DNA from 4 places in the Enterobacter sp. UPMP2060 genome. Region 4 is predicted to be linked to each of the others. Evidence: predicted binding sites of a transcription regulator. Region 4 holds the regulator's gene; each other region holds the start of a gene.
What was found. Region 4 encodes PurR, which represses purine synthesis genes. Its sites were predicted from a motif close to CANGCAAACGTTTGCNTG; they were not measured.
Positions count from the first base shown of each region.

Region 1: cvpA (colicin V production protein) is a predicted target of PurR. The motif match lies at 4,040-4,057, and genes of this name have one in related genera.
Region 2: purM (phosphoribosylformylglycinamidine cyclo-ligase) is a predicted target of PurR. The motif match lies at 1,253-1,270, and genes of this name have one in related genera.
Region 3: gltS (sodium/glutamate symporter) is a predicted target of PurR. The motif match lies at 3,441-3,458, and genes of this name have one in related genera.

Region 1 is NZ_JBSKJQ010000002.1:258,230-263,526, forward strand. Features, by position in the region: gene truA (tRNA pseudouridine(38-40) synthase TruA) at 1-121, shown strand, start outside; gene ACWKXN_RS06690 (DedA family protein) at 150-809, shown strand; gene accD (acetyl-CoA carboxylase, carboxyltransferase subunit beta) at 964-1,869, shown strand; gene folC (bifunctional tetrahydrofolate synthase/dihydrofolate synthase) at 1,940-3,208, shown strand; gene dedD (cell division protein DedD) at 3,198-3,884, shown strand; gene cvpA (colicin V production protein) at 4,113-4,601, shown strand; gene purF (amidophosphoribosyltransferase) at 4,635-5,297, shown strand, end outside.
Region 2 is NZ_JBSKJQ010000002.1:103,804-109,100, reverse strand. Features, by position in the region: gene ACWKXN_RS05925 (6-phospho-beta-glucosidase) at 1-1,064, opposite strand, end outside; gene purM (phosphoribosylformylglycinamidine cyclo-ligase) at 1,331-2,368, shown strand; gene purN (phosphoribosylglycinamide formyltransferase) at 2,365-3,006, shown strand; gene ppk1 (polyphosphate kinase 1) at 3,213-5,273, shown strand; gene ppx (exopolyphosphatase) at 5,277-5,297, shown strand, end outside.
Region 3 is NZ_JBSKJQ010000010.1:26,217-31,513, forward strand. Features, by position in the region: gene yicI (alpha-xylosidase) at 1-114, shown strand, start outside; gene ACWKXN_RS17555 (AsmA family protein) at 175-1,878, opposite strand; gene xanP (xanthine/proton symporter XanP) at 1,998-3,389, opposite strand; gene gltS (sodium/glutamate symporter) at 3,615-4,817, shown strand; gene recG (ATP-dependent DNA helicase RecG) at 4,820-5,297, opposite strand, start outside.
Region 4 is NZ_JBSKJQ010000001.1:752,305-757,601, forward strand. Features, by position in the region: gene punC (purine nucleoside transporter PunC) at 1-731, opposite strand, end outside; gene punR (DNA-binding transcriptional activator PunR) at 846-1,757, shown strand; gene purR (HTH-type transcriptional repressor PurR) at 1,775-2,800, opposite strand; gene cydH (cytochrome bd-I oxidase subunit CydH) at 3,098-3,187, shown strand; gene ACWKXN_RS03740 (MFS transporter) at 3,351-4,517, shown strand; gene sodB (superoxide dismutase [Fe]) at 4,556-5,137, opposite strand; gene ACWKXN_RS03750 (C40 family peptidase) at 5,260-5,297, opposite strand, start outside.

The DNA.
Region 1 (5,297 bases), on a different contig from region 4:
GGACAGAACGCTTGCGGCAGCCACGGCGAAAGCGGAAGGATTGTATCTGGTCTCAGTAGACTATCCGGATCGATTTGACCTGCCGAAACCGCCAATGGGCCCGCTATTTTTAGCGGACTAAACAAAGGTGCAATTAGGGCTTAGACAATATGGACGTAATACGTTTTCTGATTGATTTCATCCTGCATATTGATGTTCACCTGGCGGAGCTGGTCGCGCAGTATGGCGTCTGGGTCTACGCTATTCTGTTCCTCATTCTGTTTTGTGAAACCGGACTGGTCGTTACCCCATTCCTGCCAGGGGATTCACTGCTGTTCGTTGCCGGGGCGCTCTCGGCGTTACCCACTAACGATCTGAACGTGCATCTTATGGTTGTGCTGATGGTGATTGCCGCCATTGTCGGTGATGCGGTCAACTATACGATTGGACGGGTGTTCGGTGAGCGGCTTTTCAGCAATCCTGATTCGAAAATTTTCCGTCGCAGCTATTTAGATAAAACCCATGCGTTTTATGAACGCCATGGCGGGAAAACCATTATCCTTGCGCGTTTTGTGCCTATTGTGCGCACATTTGCACCGTTTGTGGCGGGAATGGGGCATATGTCCTATCGTCATTTTGCGGCATACAACGTGGTTGGCGCGCTGCTGTGGGTACTGCTGTTTACCTACGCAGGCTATCTGTTTGGCGATCTCCCGGTGGTGCAGGAAAACCTTAAGTTACTGATTGTAGCGATTATTGTGCTTTCCGTACTGCCTGGCGTTATCGAAATCATTCGTCACAAACGTGCGGCGGCAAAACAAGCGAAGTAAATGCACACTGGCGGTTCGACCACTTTTTTATCCAAAGTTTCGGGCTGTTATGTTTTAATGTGCAACATTCATGGTCTGTTGGAGGCAAAAATGGCATTATTCGCCTCTTATAGCAAAACTGGCATACGACCAGGTTCAGGCAGAAAGGTTATCAATGAGCTGGATTGAACGAATTAAAAGCAACATTACCCCAACGCGCAAAGCGAGCATTCCTGAAGGGGTATGGACGAAGTGTGATAGCTGCGGTCAGGTTCTGTATCGCGCAGAGCTGGAGCGCAACCTTGAGGTGTGTCCGAAGTGTGACCACCATATGCGTATGTCGGCGCGCAACCGCCTGCATAGCCTGCTGGACGAAGGCTCTCTGGTAGAGCTGGGTAGCGAACTTGAGCCAAAAGACGTGCTGAAGTTCCGCGATTCCAAAAAATACAAAGATCGTCTGGCCTCTGCACAAAAAGAGACCGGCGAGAAAGACGCGCTGATCGTCATGAAAGGCACCCTGCATGAGATGCCGGTTGTCGCCGCTGCTTTTGAGTTCTCCTTTATGGGCGGCTCAATGGGCTCCGTGGTCGGTGCGCGCTTCGTGCGTGCCGTTGAGCAGGCGCTGGAAGACAACTGTCCGCTGATCTGCTTCTCAGCCTCCGGCGGTGCGCGTATGCAGGAAGCGCTGATGTCGCTGATGCAGATGGCGAAAACCTCTGCTGCGCTGGCGAAAATGCAGGAGCGCGGTCTTCCGTACATCTCCGTGCTGACCGACCCAACCATGGGCGGCGTCTCCGCGAGCTTCGCGATGCTGGGCGACCTGAACATCGCTGAGCCAAAAGCGCTGATCGGCTTTGCGGGTCCTCGCGTTATCGAGCAAACCGTTCGTGAAAAACTGCCGCCGGGCTTCCAGCGCAGTGAGTTCCTCATTGAGAAAGGCGCTATCGATATGATCGTCCGCCGTCCGGAAATGCGCCTGAAGCTGGCGAGCATTCTGGCGAAGCTGATGAATCTGCCAGCGCCGAACCCGGATGAGCCGCGCGAAGGTGTGGTGGTACCGGATCAGGAACCCGAGGCCTGATAACTGAAAAGGGCAGGGCCGGTTGGCGCTGCCCTTTTGCTTTCTAATCTGTTAATGACAACCGGGCATTATGGAAAATAAAAGCATTCCCCAAGCCACGTCGCCCCTGGCCGCGTGGCTTTCTTATCTGGAAAACCTGCACAGTAAAACCATCGATATGGGGCTTGAGCGCGTAAGCCAGGTCGCCGCGCGTCTTGATGTGCTCAAACCGGCACCTTTCGTGTTCACCGTCGCGGGCACCAACGGTAAAGGCACTACCTGCCGCACGCTGGAATCTGTCCTGATGGCCGCAGGTTACAAAGTTGGCGTGTACAGCTCTCCACACCTGGTCCGCTACACCGAGCGCGTTCGCGTGCAGAACAGCGAGCTGCCGGAATCGGCGCATACGGCGTCGTTCGCGGAAATTGAAGCCGCGCGCGGTGAGATCTCATTAACCTATTTTGAATACGGCACCCTGTCGGCTCTGTGGCTGTTCAAACAGGCGCAGCTGGATGTGGTGATTCTTGAGGTTGGCCTCGGCGGACGTCTTGATGCGACCAATATGGTGGATGCGGACGTGGCGGTGGTCACCAGCATCGCGCTGGACCATATCGACTGGCTAGGACCGGATCGTGAAAGCATTGGCCGCGAGAAGGCCGGTATTTTCCGGGCGAGTAAACCCGCCGTGGTCGGCGAGCCGGACATGCCGCACACCATTGCTGACGTGGCAAACGAGAAGGGCGCGCGTCTGCTGCGCCGCGGCGTTGACTGGCAGTATGAGGTTCAGGATAACGGCTGGCGCTTCAGCGATGCCCAGGGCGCGCTGGACAATCTGCCGCTGCCGCAGGTGCCGCAGCCGAACGCGGCCACCGCGCTGGCGGCACTGCGCGCCAGCGGATTAGCGGTCAGCGAGCAGGCAATTCGCGACGGCATTCAGAGCGCAATTCTGCCCGGGCGTTTCCAGATTGTCAGCGAGTCACCGCGCCTGATTCTGGACGTGGCGCATAACCCGCATGCGGCGGCGTATCTCGCGGGACGTCTCAAATCGTTACCAAAAACCGGGCGCGTGCTGGCGGTTATCGGTATGCTTCATGATAAAGATATCGGCGGGACGCTGGCCTGCATGGAGACTGTGGTCGATAGCTGGTATTGTGCTCCTCTGGAGGGGCCGCGCGGCGCGACGGCTGAGCAATTGATGGAACATCTCGGCAAAGGCGCAATCTATAGTAGCGTGGCTCAGGCCTGGCATGCCGCGATGGCGGATGCTAAACCAGAAGATACCGTGCTGGTGTGTGGTTCATTCCACACGGTGGCACATGTCATGGAAGTGATGGACGCGGGGAGAACCGGTGGCGAGTAAGTTTCAGAACCGTTTAACAGGAACCATTGTGCTGGTCGCGCTCGGGGTGATTATTCTCCCGGGTCTGCTCGACGGGCAGAAAAAGCATTATCAGGACGAGTTTGCCGCTATTCCGCTGGTGCCGAAACCGGGTGACCGCGATGAGCCGGATATGCTGCCAGCGGCGACGCAGGCGCTGCCTGCTCAGCCGCCGGAAGGCGCGGCGGAAGAGGTGCGTGCAGGCGATGCCGCCGCACCGTCGCTCGATCCGTCTCGTCTGGCGGCAGCGAGCAGCAGCGATATCGATCCGGTGCCGGTAGAGCAGCCTAAACCCGTTGAAAAACCGAAGCCGGTTGAGAAACCGCAGCCGAAACCGCAGCGGGATAAAGCCGCAGAGCAGCTGGCTGCCGCATCAGAAACCCCACCGCCGGCAAAACAAGACGCGGCACCGACCGGAAAAGCGTACGTTGTGCAGCTCGGCGCGCTGAAAAACGCCGACAAAGTTAACGAGGTCGTGAGCAAACTGCGCAGTGCGGGATATCGTGTTTACACTTCACCTTCCACGCCGGTGCAGGGTAAAATTACCCGTATCCTCGTGGGGCCAGAAGCGTCCAAAGATAAGCTTAAAGGTTCGCTCGGTGAGCTGAAGCAGATCTCCGGCCTGAGCGGCGTGGTGATGGGCTACAGCGCGAACTGATAAGATCTTACCCAACCTCGGAGTGGTTTGCTCCCTCTCCCTTGAGGGAGAGGGCCGGGGTGAGGGGGAGCAGACGTCCACAGAGACGTCAAATGGACCGTGGCGTTGAACATTTTTTCAGCGCCTTTTTTATTTACGCGCGGGAAGGAAATCCCTACGCAAACGTTTTCTTTTTCTGTTAGAATTCGCCCCGAACTGGATGACAGGGCGTTAAATCGTGGGACACATATGGTCTGGATTGATTACGCCATCATTGCGGTGATTGGTTTTTCCTGTCTGGTTAGCCTGATCCGTGGCTTTGTTCGTGAAGCGTTATCGCTGGTAACCTGGGGTTGTGCTTTCTTTGTTGCCAGTCATTACTACACTTACCTGTCTGTCTGGTTCACGGGCTTTGAAGATGAACTGGTCCGAAACGGAATTGCCATCGCGGTGCTGTTTATCGCAACGCTGATTGTCGGCGCTATCGTGAATTACGTGATAGGTCAGCTGGTCGAGAAAACCGGTCTGTCAGGAACGGACAGGGTGCTCGGGATCTGTTTCGGGGCGTTACGAGGCGTGCTGATTGTAGCCGCGATCCTGTTCTTCCTGGATACCTTCACCGGGTTCTCCAAAAGCGAAGACTGGCAGAAATCGCAGCTCATTCCAGAGTTCAGCTTCATCATCAGATGGTTCTTTGACTATCTGCAAAGCTCGTCGAGTTTTTTGCCCAGGGCATAAACCCTGAGATGTGGCTTAACGAGGAAAAGACGAATGTGCGGTATTGTCGGTATCGCCGGTTTCATGCCGGTAAACCAGTCGATTTATGACGCGTTAACGGTGCTTCAGCACCGTGGGCAGGATGCTGCGGGTATCATCACCATTGATGCAAACAACTGCTTCCGTTTACGCAAGGCGAATGGCCTGGTAAACGATGTGTTTGAAGCCCGCCATATGCAGCGTCTGCAAGGTAATATGGGGATCGGTCACGTTCGTTATCCTACTGCTGGCAGTTCCAGCGCCTCCGAGGCACAGCCTTTCTACGTCAACTCACCGTATGGCATCACCCTTGCTCATAACGGCAACCTGACCAACGCGCATGAGCTGCGTAAAAAGCTGTTCGAAGAGAAACGTCGCCACATTAACACCACCTCTGATTCTGAAATCCTGCTCAATGTGTTCGCCAGCGAGCTGGATAACTTCCGTCACTACCCGCTGGAAGCAGACAACATCTTTGCTGCGATTGCCGCGACCAACCGCCAGATCCGCGGCGCGTACGCCTGCGTAGCGATGATTATCGGTCACGGCATGGTCGCCTTCCGCGATCCAAACGGCATTCGTCCCCTGGTACTCGGCAAGCGCGACCTTGGCGATGGCCGTACCGAATATATGGTTGCCTCTGAGAGCGTGGCGCTGGATACCCTGGGCTTTGAATTC
Region 2 (5,297 bases), on a different contig from region 4:
AGCCCGACCGGGTCAATCTGCCAGCCCCAGTCGGATTTCTGCACGTAGGGGTTAGAGACCAGGCTCTTGCTTTCGTCGTAATCCAGCTGCGGGTTGTCCGCCGTCGCCTTGGTGGCGAAGGACATGTAGTAGCTGAAGCCGATGTAATCGACGCAGCCCTGCTTCAGCGCGGCTTTATCTTCTTCGGTTATATCCAGCGCGAAGCCGCGACGTTCGAAGTAGTTGAGCAGGTGCTGCGGGTACTTGCCGCGCACGTGCACGTCGGTGAACCAGTAGCGGCGGTGCATGGCGTTCATCGCCATCATCATATCGTCCGGCGCGCAGGTCAGCGGGTAGATAGGACACATGGCAATCATGCAGCCAATCTGCAGCGACGGGTTAATCTCGCGCCCCGCCTTCACCGCCAGGGCGCTGGCCACGAGCTCGTAGTGCGCCGCCTGGAACATCACCGGCTCACGGTCTTCACCCGGCGCGTACTTCAGCCCGGAGTTCGTAAACGGCGCAAAGTCTTCGTGGAAGTTAGCCTGGTTGTTGATCTCGTTGAAGGTCATCCAGTACTTCACCTTATGCTGGTAGCGCTGGAACACCACTTTTGCAAAACGAACGAAGAAGTCGATCAGCTTACGGTTGCGCCAGCCGCCGTATTCCGTAACCAGATGGAAAGGCATCTCGAAGTGAGACAGGGTGATAACCGGTTCGATGCCGTACTTCAGGCATTCGTCGAACAGATCGTCATAGAATTTCAGGCCAGCCTCGTTAGGCTCAAGCTCGTCGCCTTTCGGGAAGATCCGCGTCCAGGCAATAGAGGTGCGGAAGCATTTGAACCCCATCTCGGCAAAGAGTCTGATGTCTTCTTTATAGCGGTGGTAGAAATCGATGGCTTCATGGTTAGGATAATTTTTCCCCTCCAGCACGCCGTTGGTGATTTCACGCGGCACGCCGTGCGCCCCCGCGGTCATCACATCGGCGACGCTCACGCCCTTGCCGCCCTCTTTCCAGCCGCCTTCCAGCTGGTGCGCCGCAACGGCCCCGCCCCACAGAAAACCTGCTTTAAATCCCGACATTCGCTTTCCCTCATTCTGCGTTATTTTCTGCAAAAACAATTACAGAAACCGGTTTCATTTCGATGATGTGCAAAGGGCGTAGCTGTTGCAAGCAGTTCTCAGAAACCGGTTTCATTTTCGTGAACAGAGTCAAGTTTGGCTGCATTCACGAGGTACACAGAAAAAAAGATCCCCACGTCCAGAATAGGCTCGCAAACGTTTGCCTGGACTGTTAGAATTGCGCCGATTTTTCTTACTAGCTATGCAATCGCGTGGGGATTTAAGCCGTGACCAACAAAACTTCTCTCAGCTACAAAGATGCCGGTGTTGATATTGACGCAGGTAATGCGCTGGTTGACCGAATCAAAGGTGTGGTGAAAAAAACCCGCCGCCCGGAAGTGATGGGTGGTCTGGGTGGCTTCGGCGCACTGTGCGCGCTGCCGCAAAAATATCGTGAACCTGTTCTGGTCTCGGGTACTGACGGTGTAGGCACTAAACTGCGCCTGGCGATGGATTTAAAACGTCACGACACGATCGGTATCGATCTGGTCGCGATGTGCGTGAATGACCTGGTGGTACAGGGCGCAGAGCCGCTGTTCTTCCTCGATTACTACGCAACCGGCAAACTGGACGTGGATACCGCTGCCAGCGTGATTAACGGTATCGCCGAAGGCTGCCTGCAGTCCGGCTGTGCGCTGGTCGGTGGTGAAACCGCAGAAATGCCGGGCATGTATCACGGCGAAGATTATGACGTCGCGGGCTTCTGCGTCGGCGTAGTAGAAAAATCAGAAATTATCGACGGCAGCAAAGTGGCCGATGGCGATGTGCTGATCGCGCTGGCCTCCAGCGGCCCGCACTCCAACGGCTACTCCCTGGTGCGTAAAATCCTCGAAGTGAGCGGCTGTGACCCGCTGACCACCGAGCTGGACGGTAAACCGCTGGCTGACCATCTGCTGGCGCCGACCCGCATCTACGTGAAAAACGTGCTTGAGCTTATCGAGAACGTCGACGTTCACGCTATCGCTCACCTGACCGGCGGCGGCTTCTGGGAAAACATCCCGCGCGTCCTGCCGGACAACACCCAGGCGGTGATCGACGAATCCTCATGGCAGTGGCCAGCCGTGTTTAACTGGCTGCAGACCGCAGGCAACGTGAGCTCTCACGAAATGTACCGCACCTTTAACTGCGGCGTGGGCATGGTTATCGCCCTGCCGGCAAGCGAAGCGGATAAAGCGGTTAAACTGCTGACTGAAAAAGGTGAAAACGCGTGGAAAATCGGTACGATTAAAGCTTCCGATTCCGAACAGCGTGTGGTCATTGAATGAAAAACATCGTGGTGCTCATTTCCGGCAACGGAAGCAATTTGCAGGCCATCATAGACGCCTGCAAGCAGAAGAAAATCAATGGCACCATTCGGGCAGTTTTCAGCAACAAGGCCGACGCGTTCGGCCTTGAGCGCGCGCGGGAAGCGAACATTCCCGCGCACGCGCTGGAAGCCAGCCAGTTCGCCGGGCGTGAAGCCTTTGACCGCGAGCTGGTGCATGAGATTGATGCCTACGCGCCGGACGTGGTCGTGCTGGCGGGCTATATGCGTATTCTGAGCCCGGCCTTCGTCGAACACTTCGCCGGTCGTCTGCTGAATATCCACCCTTCCCTGCTGCCGAAATATCCCGGCCTGCACACCCATCGTCAGGTTCTGGAAAACGGCGATGAGGAGCACGGCACCTCCGTGCATTTCGTTACCGACGAGCTGGACGGCGGTCCGGTGATCCTGCAGGCCAAAGTTCCGGTCTTTGACGGCGACAGCGAAGAAGACGTGACCGAACGCGTGCAGACCCAGGAACACGCCATTTACCCGCTGGTGGTCAGCTGGTTTGTCGACGGGCGTCTCGAGATGCGCGACGGCGCAGCCTGGCTGGACGGCGTGAAGTTACCCCCGCAGGGTTATGCGGCGGAAGAGTAGTTTGTTACGTCGGGTGGCGCTGCTGCGCTTACCCGACCTGTTCATTGCATTACCCGATATTCCCTTCTCCAACCTTCTAAAATCCCCAACAAAAAAATAACTGTCATACTTTTCTGGCACTGTTGGACATATCGTGGAAATGCTCGCCATAATAAGGACGAGACGGATTTACCACGTCCTGTGATTGAACTGGAGTGTGAGCTGTAATGGGTCAGGAAAAGTTATATATCGAGAAAGAGCTAAGCTGGTTAGCATTTAACGAACGTGTACTCCAGGAAGCGGCAGACAAAAGTAACCCGCTTATCGAGCGCATGCGTTTTTTGGGCATTTATTCCAACAACCTGGATGAGTTCTACAAGGTTCGCTTTGCCGAGCTGAAAAGACGCATCATCATCAGCGAAGAACAGGGCTTAAACTCGCACTCGCGGCATCTGCTGGGCAAAATCCAGTCCCGCGTGCTGAAAGCCGATCAGGAATTTGACGGCCTGTATAACGAACTGCTGCTGGAGATGGCGCGCAATCAAATCTTCCTGATTAACGAACGCCAGCTTTCCGTTAACCAACAAAACTGGCTGCGCCACTACTTCAAACACTATCTGCGCCAGCACATTACCCCGATTCTGATCAACCGCGAAACCGATCTGGTTCAGTTCCTGAAGGATGATTACACCTACCTGGCGGTGGAAATTATTCGCGGTGATTCCATCCGTTACGCGCTGCTGGAGATCCCGTCCGACAAGGTGCCGCGCTTTGTGAACCTGCCGCCGGAAACCCCGCGCAGACGCAAGCCGATGATCCTGCTGGACAACATCCTGCGCTACTGCCTGGACGACATCTTCAAAGGCTTCTTCGATTACGATGCGTTAAACGCCTACTCGATGAAGATGACCCGTGACGCCGAATATGACCTGGTGCACGAGATGGAAGCCAGCCTGATGGAGCTGATGTCCTCCAGCCTGAAACAGCGCTTGACGGCCGAGCCGGTCCGTTTTGTCTATCAGCGCGATATGCCGGACGCCATGGTGGAGATGCTGCGCGAGAAACTGACCATTTCGCGCTATGACTCCATCGTGCCGGGCGGTCGTTACCACAACTTTAAAGACTTTATTGGCTTCCCGAACGTCGGCAAAGCCAATCTGGTGAACAAGCCGCTGCCGCGCCTGCGCCATCTGTGGTTCGATAAATTCCGCAACGGATTCGACGCCATTCGCGAACGCGACGTGCTGCTTTACTATCCGTATCACACGTTTGAGCACGTGCTCGAACTGCTGCGTCAGGCCTCGTTCGACCCGAGCGTGCTGGCGATCAAAATCAACATCTACCGCGTGGCAAAAGATTCCCGCATCATCGACGCGATGATCCATGCGGCGCACAACGCCAAAAAGGTCACCGTGGTGGTTGAGCTGCAGGCGCGCTTCGACGAAGAGGCCAACATCCACTGGGCGCGCCGTCTGACGGAAGCCGGTGTGCACGTCATCTTCTCCGCGCCGGGGCTGAAAATTCACGCCAAGCTGTTCCTGATTTCCCGTAAAGAGGGCGACGATGTAGTGCGTTATGCCCACATCGGTACCGGGAACTTTAACGAGAAAACGGCGCGAATTTATACCGACTACTCGCTCTTAACCGCCGACGCCCGCATCACTAACGAAGTGCGCCGGGTCTTTAACTTTATCGAAAACCCGTACCGTCCGGTGAGCTTTGACTATCTGCTGGTCTCGCCGCAGAACTCGCGCCGCCTGCTGTACGATATGATCGATAAAGAGATCGCCAATGCCCAGAAAGGGCTGTCGTCCGGCATCACGCTGAAGCTTAACAACCTTGTCGACAAAGGGCTGGTGGACAGGCTGTATGCAGCGTCCAGCTCCGGCGTGCCGGTTAACCTGCTGATCCGCGGCATGTGCTCGCTGATCCCGGAACTGGAAGGCATCAGCGACAATATTCGTGTGATCAGCATTGTTGACCGTTACCTGGAACACGATCGGATCTATATTTTTGATAATGCGGGTGATAAACAGGTCTATCTCTCTTCGGCAGACTGGATGACGCGCAATATTGACTACCGTATTGAAGTCGCGGCACCGCTGCTGGATCCGCGTCTGAAGCAGCAGATCCTCGACATCATCGAGATTCTGTTCAGCGATACCGTGAAAGCACGCTATATCGACAAAGAACTCAGTAACCGCTATGTACCGCGCGGCAACCGCCGCAAAGTGCGGTCGCAACTGGCGATTTACGACTATATCAAATCACTCGAGCAACCCGATTAACCTATGCCGATAAATGATAAGACC
Region 3 (5,297 bases), on a different contig from region 4:
GTGTGCTTGCGCAACGTACAGAAGGTGAGCGGCGTAAAAGGTGGTTCACACGCGGGCAGCGAATGGGGTGTGGTGGTGAAAGCGGAGGGGAATGAGGTGGTGGTTCACCTTTAATTCCCCTCACCCTAACCCTCTCCCCAAAGGGGCGAGGGAAGGGTTTGCTCCCTCTCCCTTTCAGGGAGAGGGCTGGGGTGAGGGTGCGGTCGATACCACACCGCCCGTCATCGTCTGCTGCACCTGCTGTTTATCCATATTTACCGCGTTCAGCTTGCCGTTCACCGTTGGCTTCAACGGTGCGCTGGCCTGCACGCTGCCGCTGGCGGTGAGCTGAATATTGCCGTCGCCCGTAATCGGCAGCGCAGGCCAGCCCCACTGCTGCAGCACGTTGAGCGGCACGCCGCGCCCGTTCAGGCTCACCGTGGTCTGCCGCTGCGGCAGCTGAGAAACCGTCGCCGTGGCTTCCAGAATGCCTTTCTCGGTAAAGGTGCTCAGTTCGGTAATGTTCACCGTGGCGGCGTTCGCATTCAGCGCCAGCGACGGACGGCGCACGTCCACGCGATTAAAGGTCGCCGCCGCGCCGTTCAGGGTTGCGCTACCGCCCCAGATACCCCACTGGCGATCTTTCACCAGCTGCAGGTTTGCGCCGTAGCCGTCCAGAGAGGTGATCTGCCACGGGAAGGCGGGATCGATGTCGATCACCAGGTTGCGGCTCAGGCCGAATTTTTGCAGCGTGACGCTGTTCAGCCATTCCGGCAGAGGCTCCATCCACAGCGTTTTCCAGTTCTGCGGCAGGGTGTACTCCAGCCCGGCGATGGCAACATCGTCCAGCACCAGCGCTTTACCGTCGCGCAGCCAGTTACCGGACGTGCGCACCATGCCGCCTTCCCAGCGAGAGGTGAACTGACGCAGCGCCATGCCCTGCGGGGAAAACTCCGCATTCAGGATCGGGTCGAAAAGATGCAGCGAGCCGTAGATAAACTCGCTGGCGTTCATGGACAGCCGGCCTTCCTGGCTCTGCCAGTCGCCTTTGCTGAGAGTCAGGTTGCGCAGGCTTAAATCGAGATCGGTCACCGCCCAGTCCGGGCCCTGAAGCCGGGCGTCGGTTACGTCCAGACGACCAATCTGCAGAGAAGGGATGGAGGCCAGCGGCGCGAAGAACGCCATCAGCGTTTTATCGCTCTGCAGGCGGATCTCATTCAGGCGCATCGTGTCGATAATCCAGCTCCCGTCGGCGTTGCGCAGGGCGGAGCCGGTAAGCGAGCCACGGGCCATGTCGGCACCAATCGTTTTCAGCACCACTTCCTTGCCGTTGAGCTGGCCCTCGATTAGCACGTTGGTCGCCGGTACGCCGTTCAGGGTCAGCGAGCCCGCGCTCATCTGGATCTGCGCGTTGTTCCCCAGCACGTTGCCCGCTTCCGGCTGCCACGGGCTGACGCCGCCCGTGACCTTCTGCGCGCTCAAGTCCCATTCAGTATTCGGGCTGTTAAAGGCCATGTTGTTCAGCTGCAGGCGATCCGCCTGGAAAGGCAGCGGTGCCGTCTGGGGCGAGAGATTCAGCGTGCCGTCGAACAGGGTGATGGTGTCCATATGCAACGGATCGGTTATCTGGCGGCTGCTCAGGCCGATATCGACTTTTTTGGCTACCAGCGTGGCGGGTTTACCGTCCCGACCGAAGGTGACGTTTTCCAGAATGATGTGGGAAGGCGACGAAAAGCGGTGATTCATCTTGTCGAAACTGAGTTCGTAGTCGGTATTCACCGTCACCCAGCTGCTGACCTGAGACGCGCCCCAGCGGGTCTGGAGCAAAATGTAGAACGCCAGCAGCACAATGAGCAGGGCTACCAGAAGATAGATGAGGAGCTTTCCAATAAATTTCATGGTCTTCCATCCCGCAAAACGCACATAAGGGAGTTATGCACGATTTATGCGCAATCCTCAAGGCGGGAATGGTGTAATTAGATGTCACGGCAGGCATTGGCTGCCTGCCGTGAAGAGGATCAGTTCTTTTCAGGCGGGAAAACGAGGTTCAGAACGATAGCGGTGATACCGCCCGCGGCAATGCCGGAAGAGAGCAGGTTTTTCACCCAGTCAGGCGCAAACTGCAGGATCAGCGGCTGCTGGGAAACACCCAGACCGACGGCCAGCGACAGGGCGATAATCATGATCGCGCGGCGGTTCAGCGGCTCGCGGGAGACGATACGCACGCCGGAGGCCGCGATGGTCCCGAACATTACCAGCGTTGCGCCGCCCAGCACCGGCTCAGGAATGTGCTGCACAAAGCCGCTTACCGCCGGGAACAGGCCGAGGACGATCAGCATCAGCGCCACCACAAAACCGACGTAGCGGCTGGCAACCCCGGTCAGCTGGATCACGCCGTTGTTCTGGCCGAAGCAGGAGTTCGGGAAGGTGTTGAATACCGCAGAGACAAACGAGTTCAGGCCGTTCGCCAGCACGCCGCCTTTCAGACGCTTCATGTACAGCGGGCCGGACACCGGCTGCTCGGAGACGTCGGAGGTAGCGGTGATATCGCCGATGGTTTCCAGAGAGGTGATCATAAAGACCAGCATCAGCGGCAGGAGCAGGCCCCAGTCAATGCCCAGACCGTAGTACAGCGGCGTGGGGACAGTGATCAGCGCGCTGTTGGTCGGCGCGGTGTTCTCCGGCAGCATGCCCAGCGCCCACGCCAGCAGGTAGCCCGCCGCCATGGCGATCACCAGCGAGGCGACGCGCAGGTAAGGATTACGCTGACGGTTAAGCAGAATAATGATCGCCAGCACGACACCCGCCAGCAGCAGGTTTTTCGGCGCGCCGAAGGTGTGGTCGCTCATTGCGGCATAACCGCCGCCAATGGAGGTCAGGCCCACCTGAATCAGCGACAGGCCGATAATCATTACGACGACGCCAGAAACCAGCGGGGTGATGACGCGGCGAGCCAGATGCAGAACGCGGGAGATGACCATCTCCGTACAGCTGGCCAGCATCAGGGTGCCGAACAGCGCCGCCATCATGGTTGGGACATCCGCACCGCCGGTTTTTAGCGCCGTACCGCCCATGATCAGCGGTGCCACGAAGTTAAAGCTGGTGCCCTGAATCGACAATAATCCCGACCCTACCGGCCCCCACGCTTTAATTTGAATAATCGAGGCCACGCCGGAGGCGAAGAGAGACATGCTGATAATGTGCTGCGTGTCCTGCGCCGGTAAACCGAGCGCCTGGCAAATCAGCAGCGCCGGGGTGATCACCGCAACAAACATCGCCAGAAGATGCTGGCAGGCGGCGAAAAGCGTTTGCGGCAGCGGCGGGCGATCCTCAAGGCGGTAAATCAGTTCGCTATTTTGCTTCTGCGCAATCGGTTGCGCATCAGGCGACTCTATGGTGTTAACGGACATCGGCGGCAATCCCACGGTGGAAAAGCGGGCATTTTATCTGACCACCTGGTAAAAGCAAACGATTGCCAGCAAAAAAAGGGAAGAAAATCTGCCGCTGTGAGCAGGTTTTCTACAACGCGTGGGGAAAAAAAATTACACTTTTTGCGCCGGGGGCTCATGAAGAGCGCAAACCGGCCCAGGATAACGCCGCGTGTGTATGGAACACGCGCATAACAGGAGCCTTTTATGATTCATCTCGATACGTTGTCGACCCTTGTTGCCGCAACGCTGGTTCTTCTGCTTGGTCGCAAGCTGGTACATAGCGTTTCCCTTCTGAAGAAATACACCATTCCTGAACCTGTCGCCGGTGGCCTGCTGGTGGCGCTGGCCCTGCTGATACTGAAAAAAAGCATGGGCTGGGAAATCGATTTTGATATGTCCCTGAAAGATCCGCTGATGCTGGCCTTCTTTGCCACTATCGGCCTGAATGCCAACCTGGCAAGCCTGCGCTCGGGCGGTAAGGTGCTCGGCGTATTCCTGATTGTGGTGGTGGGGCTGCTGCTGATGCAAAACGCCATTGGCATCGGCATGGCAACGCTGCTGGGGCTGGATCCGCTGATGGGTCTGCTGGCGGGGTCGATTACTCTTTCGGGCGGTCACGGAACCGGGGCCGCGTGGAGCAAGCTGTTCATCGAGCGCTATGGGTTTGAAAACGCGACGGAAGTGGCGATGGCCTGTGCGACCTTTGGCCTGGTGCTGGGTGGCCTGATTGGCGGTCCGGTGGCGCGGTATCTGGTTAAGCACTCCACCACGCCGAACGGCAGGCCGGACGATGAGCTGGTGCCGACCGCCTTCGAAAAGCCGGACGTTGGCCGCAGCATCACCTCGCTGGTGCTGATTGAAACTATCGCGACGATCGCCATCTGCCTGACCGTGGGCAAAGTGGTTGCGCAATGGCTGGCGGGTTCCGCGTTTGAACTGCCGACGTTTGTCTGCGTGCTGTTTATCGGGGTGATCCTGAGCAACGGTCTGGCGCTGATGGGCTTCTACCGCGTGTTTGAACGGGCGGTATCGGTGCTCGGCAACGTCTGCCTGTCGCTGTTCCTGGCGATGGCGCTGATGAGCCTCAAGCTGTGGGAGCTGGCCTCGCTGGCGCTGCCGATGGTGGCGATTCTGGCGGTACAGGCGCTGTTTATGGCGCTGTACGCCATGTTCGTGACCTGGCGCATGATGGGCAAAAACTACGATGCGGCGGTGCTGGCAGCGGGTCACTGCGGGTTTGGTCTGGGGGCTACCCCAACGGCTATAGCCAACATGCAGGCGATCACCGAACGGTTCGGACCATCGCACATGGCGTTTCTGGTGGTCCCGATGGTTGGGGCGTTCTTTATTGATATCGTCAACGCGCTGGTGATCAAGCTGTACCTGATGCTGCCGATGTTTGCCTGAGATCAGGCGTTGGAATACCGCTCGGTTTCCGGCATCCAGCGCTCAATTAACGCTGCCGCCTGTTCGGGGTAGCGTTCATGAATATGGCGGGCGAGCCGCTGAACCTCGGGGATCATGGCCTGATCGCGCAGCAAATCCGCTACTTTGAATTCCGCATTACCCGTCTGACGCGTGCCCAGCAGTTCGCCCGGGCCGCGGATCTCCAGGTCTTTTTGCGCAATAACAAAACCGTCGTTGCTGTCGCGCAGCACCTGCAGACGCATCTGGGCGGTTTTGGAAAGAGGCGCTTTGTAGAGCAGTACGCAGTGGGACGCCACCGCGCCGCGCCCGACGCGCCCGCGCAGCTGGTGGAGCTGGGCAAGGCCGAGACGCTCCGGGTTTTCGATGATCATCAGGCTGGAATTGGGGACGTCCACGCCGACTTCGATCACCGTGGTGGCGATCAGCAGATGTAAATCACCCTGTTTGAACGACTGCATC
Region 4 (5,297 bases):
CTCAGGCCGATGGCTGCCGGGCTGTAGCCCATATCGTGCAGAATGAACGGCGAGCCGGTGAGCCACGCGAAGAAGCTTGCCGAGCAGGCGGCATAGATCAGGACATTCCCGCGATACGCTTTGGCGCTGAGCAGGGAAGTGAAGGTAATCGGCTTCGCGTCTGCATGCGCTTCTTTTTTATGCGCTGGCTTAAGGGCGAACGCCGGCAGCATCAGGACCAGGGTAATGGCAAACAGCGTGGCGAAAATGGCCTGCCAGTCGAAATGCGCGAGGATCCAGCTGCCCAGCAGGGGAGCGAGGGCAGGTGAGAGGCCCACCAGCGGCATAATGGTGGCGAAGATACGGTTTGTGCGGTTAGCAGGGTAATAGTCGGTGACCAGCGCCTGCCAGGTCACGGCCGCGGCACAGACGCCCACGGCCTGAATAAAACGCAGCACCAGCAGCCAGGTGGCATCGCGAACCCATAACATTCCCAGGCAGCCCACGGCAAAAATGGCCAGGCCCAGCAACAGCACCGGTTTACGACCAAAGCGATCCGAGAGCGGTCCCCAGAGCAGCTGTGCGAAGGCAAAGCCGGCGAGGAATAAACTCAGGCTGGCGCTGATGGCGGCAGCCGGCGTTTGTAAATCTTCCTGCATGGCGGCAAACGCCGGCAGGTACATATCGGTGGCCAAAAAGCCCAGCACGCTTAAGCCGCCGAGCCAGACTAAAAAACCGTTCCTGGGTTGCATTATTTTATTCTCCTGAGGAGGCAGGTATACATTGGCGCTGAGTGTAGGGAGTGCAAAGCTGCTTGTGAAACGCTAATATTTGGCTGGTGCATTCAAAAATTTTGCAGGCAGAAAATGTGGTCAGATTATTCTCTTGAAGTGGTCGATGCTGTTGCGCGTAACGGCAGCTTTAGCGGTGCGGCGCAGGAGCTGCACCGCGTCCCTTCGGCAATCAGCTACACGGTGCGCCAGCTGGAGGAGTGGCTGGCGGTTCCGCTGTTTGAACGGCGGCATCGTGATGTGGAATTAACGCCCGCAGGCGCGTGGTTTTTGAAGGAAGGGCGTTCTGTTATCAAAAAAATGCAGATCACCCGCGAACAGTGTCAGCAGATCGCTAACGGCTGGCGGGGACACCTTTCCATCGCGGTGGATAATATCGTTAAGCCGGAACGCACCCGGCAGATGATCGTCGATTTCTACCGTCATTTTTCTGACGTCGAGCTGCGGGTCTCGCAGGAGGTGTTTAACGGCGTCTGGGATGCGCTGGCGGACGGCAGGGCAGAGATGGCGATTGGGGCCACGCAGGCGATCCCGGTCGGGGGACGTTACGCTTTTCGCGATATGGGGATGCTGAGCTGGAAATGCGTGGTGGCAAGCGATCATCCGCTGGCGGCGATGGAAGGGCCGCTCAGCGATGACACGCTGCGCAACTGGCCGTCGCTGGTGCTGGAGGATACGTCCCGTTCATTGCCCAAGCGTATCACCTGGCTTCTGGACAACCAGCGGCGGGTGGTGGCCCCTGACTGGGAATCGTCGGCGACGTGCCTCAGCGCCGGGCTGTGCGTCGCGATGGTGCCCGTTCATTTCGCGCGTCCGCGCATCGATACCGGAGAGTGGGTTGAGCTGACGCTGGAGAATCCGTTCCCGGATGCGGCCTGCTGCCTCACCTGGCAGCAAAATGACGTCTCGCCTGCGATGGCCTGGCTGCTGGATTATCTGGGAGACAGCGAAACGCTGAACCGGGAATGGTTACGGGAGCCAGCATAGCTGGCCCCGTAAAGCGATTAACGACGGTAGTCGCGGAACGGACCATCCGCAACGGAACGGCGTTCGATAAGACGCGGGTGAACTTCAATAGACTGCGACTCTTCGCGCTTGTTGACGATCCTGTCCATCAGCATATTGAAGGCCGTTTCGCCCAGCGAATCTTTCGGCTGGTGAATGGTGGTCAGCGCCGGGGTGAAGAAACGCGCGTTACGCACGTTGTCATAGCCGATCACGGAAATATCCTGCGGTACGCGCAGGCCCAGCTCGTCGGCAGCGCAGAGCGCGCCCATGGCCATGATGTCGCCCCCGCAGAACACGGCGGTCGGACGGTGCGGCTGGGAGACGATCTGCTGCATCGCGCGGTAGCCCGATTCCGGCTCAAAGTCGCCCTGCACAATCCAGTTTTCCGGCACGTTGATCAACGCTTCTTCCATCGCTTTCATAAAACCGGCCAGACGGCCCGCGCCGGTGTTGCGCTCCAGCGGACCGGGGATCACGCCAATCTCGCGGTGACCGCGTTCGATCAGATAACGACCGGCCATATAGCCGCCTTCAAAGGCGTTATCGATAACGGAATCGGTAAAGTCTGCGCGCGCTTCGCCCCAATCCATCACCACCATCGGAATATGGCGATACTCTTCCAGCATCGACAACACGGATTCCGGGTACTCGGAACACATCACCAGCAGGCCATCAACGCGCTTTTGCGCCATCATCGACAGGTAGGCGCGCTGTTTTTCAATGCTGTTCCACGCGTTGCCCAGAATCAGGGTATAGCCTTTCTGGAAGCAGTTCTTTTCGACCGCTTCAATGATCTCGGCAAAATAGGCCGCTTCACTGCTGGTCGCCAGCAATCCAATGGACTTGGTGTGATTAACCTTGAGGCTACGCGCAACCGCACTTGGCGAATAGTGCAGCTCTTTGATCGCTGCCCAGACGGCGTTGCGCGTCTCTTCCGCCACAAAGCGGGTTTTGTTAATTACATGTGATACGGTTGTAGTGGAAACGTTTGCGCGTTTTGCTACGTCTTTAATTGTTGCCATTAAATGTCACTCCAGACCATATCCTAAGCTCCTGAAAAACTTGAAGGTAAACGTTTGCCTTCTCTCACCCTTATCTCGCAATCTTGAATTGCGGCACGCCGGGAAAACGACACGGGACGTCAGGAGGGGGTCAATGGCCGGTACGCTAATAAATTTAGCGTGGAATTTTGTCCTATCTTGATGAAAAGGGGAAGAGGTAAAGTGGTTATCAGTATAAATCCAGGAAGATTTTTGACGTAATCTGTGCAAAAATGAGCAAGCTCACTTTTCGTGTGGGGATTAAAAGGAGAAAAATTGATGAGTTCCGATCTTAAGTTTTCGCTGTTCACCACCATTGTTGTGCTGGCTCTGATTGTTGCGGCCGGTCTGACGGCTGCGCTGCACTGATTTACGCGGAGGGAGAGCCTTCTCCCTCCCGACTCCCCGGATTGTTACTTCTCTGGCAAAAATCTTTTGCCATTTTGTTAACTTCTCATTTTTTGTGATTGATGTTATGCTTTCTGCTTCTTTGTTCTGTGTCACCACATGACACGGCATCCGGAGTTGACGCATGAAAATCAATTTTCCCCTGCTGGCCCTGGCGATTGGCGCTTTTGGGATTGGCACCACTGAATTCTCCCCAATGGGGTTACTTCCTGTTATTGCCCGGGGCGTAGATGTCTCTATCCCTGCGGCAGGGATGTTAATCAGCGCCTACGCTATCGGCGTGATGGTAGGGGCGCCGCTGATGACCCTTCTTCTTTCGCACCGCGCGCGCCGCAATGCGCTGATTTTCCTGATGGCGATTTTCACCCTGGGCAACGTGCTTTCGGCCATTTCGCCGGACTACACCACATTGATGCTGTCGCGCATTCTGACCAGCCTTAACCACGGCGCGTTCTTTGGGCTGGGGTCGGTCGTGGCTGCCAGCGTGGTGCCAAAACACAAGCAGGCGAGCGCCGTGGCAACCATGTTTATGGGGCTGACGATTGCCAATATCGGCGGGGTGCCTGCGGCAACCTGGCTGGGAGAAGCGATCGGCTGGCGTATGTCTTTCCTGGCGACGGCCGGGCTGGGCGTGGTTGCAATGGTGGCGCTGTTCTTCTCCCTGCCGAAAGGCAATGCCGGAGAACGTCCGGAAGTGCGTAAAGAGCTGGCGGTGCTGATGCGCCCGCAGGTGCTCTCCGCGCTGCTCACCACCGTGCTGGGGGCAGGGGCGATGTTTACCCTCTACACCTATATTTCACCGGTACTGCACGATATCACCCACGCAACGCCTCTCTTCGTTACCGCGATGCTGGTGCTGATTGGCGTGGGCTTCTCGATTGGCAACTATCTCGGCGGGAAATTTGCCGACCGTTCCGTGAGCGGGACGCTGAAGGGCTTCTTAACCCTGCTGATTGTCATCATGGTTGCCATTCCATGGCTGGCGCGTAATGAGTTTGGGGCCGCGGTTGCGATGGTCGTCTGGGGAGCCGCCACTTTCGCCGTGGTGCCGCCGCTGCAGATGCGCGTGATGCGTGTGGCGCACGAGGCGCCGGGACTTTCATCTTCCGTGAATATCGGTGCGTTTAACCTGGGTAATGCCCTGGGCGCCGCTGCCGGTGGGGCCGTGATTTCAGGTGGTCTGGGGTACAGCTTTGTGCCGGTGATGGGGGCGATTATTGCCGCGCTCGGCCTGCTGCTGGTGATGATGTCGGGTCGTAAACAGCCTGAAGCAGCCTGCGCTGCGGAGTAAACCAAAAACGCAGAAGGGCGAACCCTTCTGCGTGTCTCTTACGCGGCGAAGTTCTTCGCGACAAAGTCCCAGTTAACCAGTGCCCAGAAGTGCTCCAGGTAATTCGGACGCGCGTTGCGGTAGTCAATGTAGTAAGCGTGTTCCCACACGTCCACGGTCATCAGCGGCTTCGCGCTGGTGGTCAGCGGGGTACCCGCATTAGAGGTGGACACGATAGCCAGTTTGCCATCCGCCTCTTTAACCAGCCACGTCCAGCCAGAGCCGAAGTTCTTGATGGCTGCATCGGTAAATTTCGCTTTGAAATCCGCGAAGCTGCCAAATGCGGCATTGATAGCGGTAGCCAGTTCACCGACAGGTTCACCGCCGGCATTCGGTGCCAGGCAGTGCCAGTAGAAGGTGTGGTTCCACACCTGAGCGGCGTTGTTAAATACGCCACCCTCTGAGCTGCGGACGATCTCTTCCAGCGTTTTGCCTTCAAAATCGGTGCCTTTGATCAGATTGTTCAGGTTGGTGACGTACGTCTGGTGATGCTTGCCGTAGTGATATTCCAGGGTTTCCGCAGAAATGTGCGGTGCCAGGGCGTCTTTTGCATACGGTAGTGCAGGTAATTCGAACGACATTGCTTCTCTCCTTATTGTATTTTGTGTTGCCAATAACCACACAGACAACATGGACAGGATAGCAAATTGAAAGGGTATGCAAAAGAGGAACTTACCCTGCCACGGATGCGGCAGGGCAGGAGTTAGCGAATGGTTTTTGGCGTCATCACGCGACGCGCGC